Regions from separate parts of the Nocardiopsis lambiniae genome, predicted to be linked through region 2. Evidence: riboswitches for the same ligand, from Rfam matches in the RefSeq annotation. Region 2 holds a riboswitch; the other holds the start of a gene.
The links. Region 2 has a riboswitch for cobalamin ahead of RM479_RS13395 (nitrite reductase). Riboswitches for the same ligand answer to the same signal wherever they lie in the genome.

Region 1: linked by a shared signal. The riboswitch ahead of RM479_RS01680 (CoA-acylating methylmalonate-semialdehyde dehydrogenase) and the one ahead of RM479_RS13395 (nitrite reductase) in region 2 are both predicted to bind cobalamin.

The regions. Positions count from the first base shown of each region.
Region 1 covers NZ_JAVREP010000001.1:372,647-376,111, forward strand. Annotated here, with positions in the region: gene RM479_RS01675 (MFS transporter) at 1-1,119, opposite strand, end outside; cobalamin riboswitch at 1,324-1,508, shown strand; gene RM479_RS01680 (CoA-acylating methylmalonate-semialdehyde dehydrogenase) at 1,715-3,214, shown strand; gene RM479_RS01685 (acyl-CoA dehydrogenase family protein) at 3,220-3,465, shown strand, end outside.
Region 2 covers NZ_JAVREP010000007.1:267,764-271,228, forward strand. Annotated here, with positions in the region: gene RM479_RS13385 (aminopeptidase P family protein) at 1-776, shown strand, start outside; gene RM479_RS13390 (hypothetical protein) at 1,030-1,230, shown strand; cobalamin riboswitch at 1,387-1,590, shown strand; gene RM479_RS13395 (nitrite reductase) at 1,645-2,520, shown strand; gene RM479_RS13400 (precorrin-8X methylmutase) at 2,517-3,182, shown strand; gene RM479_RS13405 (precorrin-2 C(20)-methyltransferase) at 3,179-3,465, shown strand, end outside.

The DNA of each region.
Region 1 (3,465 bases), on a different contig from region 2:
CGCCATGCCCAGGGCGCTGACACCCCAGCTCACCGTGCGCATGGCGGCGTTGACCCTCCCGAGAAGCCGGTCGGGGGTGATCCGCTGGCGGATGGAGACCATCGCCACCGCGTAGCCGAGGATGAGCCCGCTGGTCACGAGGTAGCCGACGGCGACCACCGGGGTCAGGGGAAGCGCCGCGACCACGCAGTAGACCAGGCTCGTCGCGGTCAGACAGACCACCGGCAGGGTGCCGGGCGGAAGCACCGACCGCAGGAAGGACACCGACTGCCCGCCGATGACCCCGCCGGCCGCGGCGAACGCCATGAGCAGGCCGAACCCGGCCGGCCCCAGACCGAGCACGTCCCGAACGAACAGCACCTGTGTGGACAGGGCGGTGGCGTAGCACCCGTTGACGAACAGGGCGATGCCCGCGACCAGTCGCAGCAGCGGCTGCTCCAGGATGGCCCCTACCCCTTCGGTGAGGTCGGTGCCGACGCCTCGCAACCCTCGTCGTTCGCGGGCCGGGGTCTCCCCGTTCGGGTCCGCCACGCGTACCCGGGCCAGGGCCAGGACCGATATGAGCAGCGCGGCGACGTTGAGCACGAACGGCGCGAACAGGCCGATGGAGATGAGCAGGCCGCCCACGGGCCGACCGCCGAACTCCTGGACGACGAGGGCCCCGGTGCGCAGATGGCCGTTGGCGCGCTCCAGCCGCTCCCGGGGGACCAACGACGCGACGACCGTCTCCGAGGCGGTGTCGTAGCAGACCTCCAGGACGCCGAAGCAGAAAGCGAACAGCGTCAGCAGCGGTACCGACGCCCAGCCGGAGAACACCACGGCGGCCAGGGCCGCCCACAGCGCCAGACGGACGGTACCGGCGCCGACCATCACCGGGATCCGGGGTAGCCGGTCGATGAGGACTCCGACGGGCAGGGCCAGCAGCAGCCACGGCAACCGACCGGCGGTGGCCACCGCGGCGACGAGCACGGGGTCGGGGGTCAGTGAGGACGCCAGCCACGGCATCGCGATCATGGCGACGCCGTCGCTCAGGTTGGCGGCCAGCGCGGCCGACCAGAACGCCCAGAAGCGTCCTCCGAGCGCGCGGTCGGCGCGTGCGGGTCGGGGGGTGGAGGGCACGGGCCGGATCACCGGACCTTTCCGGCGCCGGCGCGGAGGGCGTCTCCTGGGGGTGGACACCGGGCCTCGCGGACACCCTAAGTCCTCGAACACCCCGTGACCGGTGCCGTCCCGGTTCGACGACCTTCCGGACCGCTCCCGGGGGGACGCCCTGCGCCCGCGCCGCGGGGCTCGGAAATTCCGACGGCACGACCCTGGATTTACTTGGACGTCCAACTATATGGTGGGGGCGCAAGGCCGCGGTGTCAGGGAAGCCGGTGAGAATCCGGCACGGTCCCGCCACTGTGACCGGGGAGCGATCCCTCACGACGCCACTGGTGCGAACCGGGAAGGCGGGGGAGGCGCGCAGAACCGGGAGTCAGGATACCGGCCGCGGTTTTCGAGTACGTGCGGTCCACGAGGATGGAGCGAACACGCATGACGACGCACCGCGCCCGGACGACCCGCCCATGGCGGGCGACGCGACGGCATCACTGAACCCACCACCCCACCACCTTCGGGGTGGCGGTCGGCCGTACCACCGCACACGGCCCCCGTTCCGCATGCCTCCTCCCATGCCTCGCCTCCATGACCTCCACAAGAGAGCCGGTGTCCCATGGTCCGTGTCCTGACGCACTTCGTTCACGGGGAACGTTCCCCCGGTCGTTCGACGACCTTCGGGGACGTCTTCGACCCCAACACCGGGAAGGTCCAGGCCCGGGTCCCCCTGGCAGACCGGGCCGAGACGGAGTCGGTCATCGCCGACGCGGTCGCCGCCCAGGTCGAGTGGGGTTCCTGGAACCCGCAGCGCCGCGCCCGGGTCCTCCTCCGGTTCCTCCAACTGGTCGAGTCCGAGCGGGACGGGCTCGCCCGCCTGCTGTCGGCCGAACACGGCAAGACCGTCCCCGACGCCCACGGTGACCTCCAGCGCGGTCTGGAGGTGGTCGAGTTCGCGGCGGGCATCCCGCACCTGATCAAGGGCGAGTTCAGCGATGACGCCGGAACCGGCATCGACGTCCACTCGCTCCGGCAGCCGTTGGGCGTCGTCGCGGGCATCACCCCCTTCAACTTTCCGGCGATGATCCCGCTCTGGCAGGCGGCCCCCTCGCTGGCCTGCGGTAACGCCTTCATCCTCAAGCCCTCCGAACGCGACCCGTCCGTACCGCTGCGCCTGGCCGAGCTGTTCGCCGAGGCGGGGCTGCCGCCGGGCGTCCTCAACGTCGTCAACGGCGGCAAGGAGACGGTGGACACCCTGCTCACCGACCCGCGCGTGGCCGCGGTCGGATTCGTGGGCTCCACCCCGATCGCCGAGTACGTGTACTCCACCGCCACCGCGCACGGCAAGCGCGCCCAGTGCTTCGGCGGCGCCAAGAACCACATGGTCGTCATGCCCGACGCCGACCTCGACCAGGCGGTGGACGCCCTGATCGGCGCCGGGTACGGTTCGGCCGGCGAACGCTGCATGGCGGTATCGGTGGCGGTCCCCGTCGGCGAGGAGACCGCCGACGCCCTGGTCTCCCGGCTCAAGGAGCGCATCGCCGACCTCCGGGTGGGCCCCTCGCACGACCCGCGGGCCGACTTCGGCCCCCTGGTGAGCGCGGACGCCCGCGACCGGGTCATCGGCTACGTCGACCTCGGTGTCGAGGAGGGCGCCGAGCTGGTCGTGGACGGTCGCGGTCACACCGTTCCCGGGTTCGAGGACGGCTACTTCGTCGGGGCCACCCTGTTCGACCGGGTCACCCCGGACATGCGGATCCACCGTGAGGAGATCTTCGGTCCGGTGCTGTCGGTGGTGCGCGCCGCCGACTACGAGGAGGCGCTGGCACTGGTCAACGGTCATGAGTACGGCAACGGCGTCGCGATCTTCACCCGCGACGGCGACACCGCCCGCGACTTCTCGCACCGAGTGGACACCGGCATGGTCGGCGTCAACGTGCCCATCCCGGTACCGGTCGCCTACCACACCTTCGGCGGCTGGAAGCGGTCCGCGTTCGGCGACCTCAACCAGCACGGACCCGACTCCATCCGGTTCCACACCCGCACGAAGACCGTCACCTCGCGCTGGCCCTCGGGGATCCGCGAAGGCGCGTCCTTCACCATCCCCGTGATGCGGTGACGGCCGTGACGACGCTCACCGAGGACCAGACGGCCCTGGCGGAGGCGGCCCGCGACTTCGCCCGCGAGCACCTGGCCCCGTACGCCGTCGAGTGGGACCAGGCCAAGCACTTCCCCGTGGACGTGCTGCGCAAGGCCGCCGACATGGGCATGGGCGGGGTCTACGTCCGCGAGGACGCGGGCGGGTCGGGCCTGAGCAGGCTCGACGGCGTCCTCGTCTTCGAGGCGCTGGCCACCGGCTGCCCGTCCGTG
Region 2 (3,465 bases):
TCGACGCCACCGTTCGCGGTTTCGAGGACGTCGCCAGGACGCTGCCGCAGGCCAAGGACACCTCCGAGCGCTTCATCGAGGGCACCTTCTTCCTGCGCGCCCGGGTGGAGGGCAACGACGTCGGTTACGGCACCATCGCCGCCTCCGGCCCCAACGCCACCACCCTGCACTGGACCCGCAACGACGGACCCGTCCGCGACGGCGACCTGCTGCTGCTCGACGCCGGAGTGGAGACCACCGGCCTCTACACCGCCGACGTCACCCGCACCATGCCGGTCTCGGGGACCTTCACCGATGTCCAGCGCAAGGTGTACGACCTGGTGTACGCCGCCCAGGAGGCGGGCATCGCCGCGGTCGCACCGGGCGCCCCGTTCATCGCCTTCCACCAGGCCGCCCAGCGGGTACTGGCCGAGGGCCTGATCGAGTGGGGCCTGCTGGAGGGACCGGTGGACCACGTCCTCGAACTGGGGCTCCAGCGCCGCTACACCCTGCACGGCACCGGCCACATGCTCGGCCTGGACGTGCACGACTGCGCGGTCTCCCGCCAGGAGGTCCACCTGTACGGCGACCTCGAACCCGGCATGGTCCTCACCGTCGAGCCCGGCCTGTACTTCCAGGCCGACGACCTGACCGTCCCCGAGGAACTGCGCGGCATCGGCGTGCGCATCGAGGACGACGTCCTGGTCACCGAGGACGGCCGCACCGTCATGTCGGCGGCCCTGCCCCGCTCCTCCGCCGAGGTCGAGGCCTGGCTGGCCGAGCGCCTGCCGCGCTGATCCGGCTCCGGGCCCACAGCCCGACTCCGGCTCTCCGGGCCGCCCTTCCGTCCCTCGGGAGGGCGGCCCGGCCCTTGTCCCGGATTCCCCCGGGCGGGTGTCGAATCCGGGACCCGTCGTCGTCATCCTCGCGGACCGCCCCTCCGGGTGGCCACGTGCAACGACGACGAGCAGGAGCCGACACGCGCCACGTCCTCCTGCCGCACGACACCGAACCCGACCCGAGGAGATCTCGCAGGAGGAGATCGAGGCCGTGCGGGAGGCCTTCGGCGCCCACGGGCGTGCCCTGGAGGCCGCCGGGGTGCCGGTCCCACCGCACGCCACCAACGCGCTCACCCCGCGCGAGGGTGACCCGCGCGTCCGGGACGTCGAGGTGCGCGGCGCGGACGGTCGCGGGTACGACGTCATCGTCGACCTGTCCGGCGAGGTCGTCGACGTCCGCGAGGACGACTGACCGCCCGGCCTGTCCGCCCGTCCGGCGCGGGACCACCGTCACCGGCCGGTGTTCCCGCCCATGGCGGGCCGCCCCCTCGCCGGATTCGCCTGTCGGGGTTCGGGTGCCTTCGACCGGGGTGAAGGCAAGACCGCTGGTCGGAGCCGTAGGTGGACGTTGTACGCTCTTCGGGCCAGTCGTACTCCACTTCGTGGGGCAGGGAACCCGGTGCGAATCCGGGACTGACGCGCAGCGGTGAGGGTGACGGGCGGGCACGCTCCGGGACTTCCGTCCCGGGCAGCCACTGGGGCACCGCCCCGGGAAGGCGCTCCGCACCGGCCGACCCCGAGTCCGAAGACCTGCTGGCGCTGGCGGTCACGGGCCGCCAGGTCACCCGCGGGCCCCGCGTACGGGCCCCCGAACCGAAGGACGTGCATGTTCCCCGCGGACGCCCCCGCGCCCCGCACCCGGCGCGACCGCTGCCCCGGTGCCCTCAGACCCTGGAAGGCCGAGGACGGCCTGCTGGTCCGGCTCCGCCTCATCGGCGGACGCCTCCCGGCACGGTCCCTGACCACCCTGGCGGCCGTCGCCCGGGAGTACGGCTCCGGGCGTGTCCACGTCACGGGGCGGGCCAACCTCCAGGTGCGCGCCCTGCCCGAACGGGACGGACGGCTCACCCCGGACGCGCTCCGGGCCCTGGAGGCGACCGGGCTGCTGCCCTCGCCCACCCACGAACTCGTCCGCAACGTGATGGTCTCCCCGCTCACCGGCCTGGAGGGCGGGCGCGCCGACCTGCGCCCGGTCGCCGCCGCGCTGGACGCGGCCCTGTGCTCGGCCCCGCACCGCGCCGCCCTGCCCGGCCGCTTCCTGTTCGCCCTCGACGACGGACGCGGCGACCTCGTGGCGCGCGCCTGCGACCTCGGCCTCGTCGCGCTCGACGATCGCACCGCCCGGCTGCGCATCGGTGACCACCACGGCCCGGTGGTCCGGCTGGACGAGGCGGCCGACGCCCTCGTCCGTCTCGCCGACGCGTTCCTGGAACGGCGCGGCGACGGCCCCGGAGCGCCGTGGCACGTCGCCGAGCTCCCCCTCCCGCTGTCCGCCCCCGAACCGCCCGACCCGCGCCTGCCGGACCCCGCCCCGCCGCTCCCGTACGGCCCGCTGCCCTTCGGCGGGCGCCACGTCCACGTGCCCGAGGAGGGCCTGGGCCGCGCCGACGCCGACGCCCTCGCCGAGGAGGCCCTCGCCGCCGGCGGGGAACTCGTCGTCACGCCCTGGCGCGGCGTCCTCGTCCCCGGGACGGCGCGGTGACCGCCCCCCGCCGGCCGAACCGGCACTACGGCTACATCGACGACGGCCCCGCGATCTACGTGGACTCCTTCGCCCTCATCCGCGAGGAGGCGTGTCTGGGGCACCTGCCCGCCGACGCCGAGCGTCTCGCCGTGCGGATGATCCACGGCACCGGACAGGTGGACCTCGCCGCCGACCTCGTGGTCCACCCCGATCTGGTCAGGGCCGCCCGGTCCGCCCTGCGGGCGGGCGCGCCCGTGCTGTGCGACGCGACCATGGTCGCCACCGGTGTGACCAGGAGCCGCCTGCCCGCGGACAACGAGGTGCTGTGCCTCCTGGGCGACGACCGCGTCCCCGACCTGGCCCGCCGCTGGGGCACCACCCGGTCCGCCGCCGCGGTCTCCCTGTGGGAGCCGCGGCTGGAGGGCGCCGTCGTCGCCTTCGGCAACGCGCCCACGGCGCTCTTCCACCTGCTGGAGATGCTGGTCGACGGAGCCCCGCGCCCCGCGGCGATCGTCGGCTGCCCGGTCGGGTTCGTCGGCGCCGCCGAGTCCAAGCAGGCCCTGGAGGAGTTCGCCGACCGCCACGGCGTCGACATCCCCTACGTTCTCGCCCGAGGCCGCCGAGGCGGCTCCGCGATGGCCGCCTCGGCCCTCAACGCCCTCGCGAAGGAGGAGGAGTGACCGGCAGATTCCACGGTGTCGGGGTCGGCCCCGGCGATCCGGAGCTGATCACCCTGAAGGGCGCGCGCCTCATCGCCGCGGCCGACGTCGTCGCCTACCACTGCGGCCCGGGCAAGGAGTCCAACGCCCGCCGCACCGCCCGGGACCTCATTCCGGCGGGGGCGGTCGAGGAGAGGCTCGTCTACCCGGTGACCACCGGAACGGCCGACCATCCGGGCGGCTACCAGGGGGCCCTGGCCGACTTCTACGAGGAGTCCGCCGCCCGCCTGGCCGCCCACCTCGA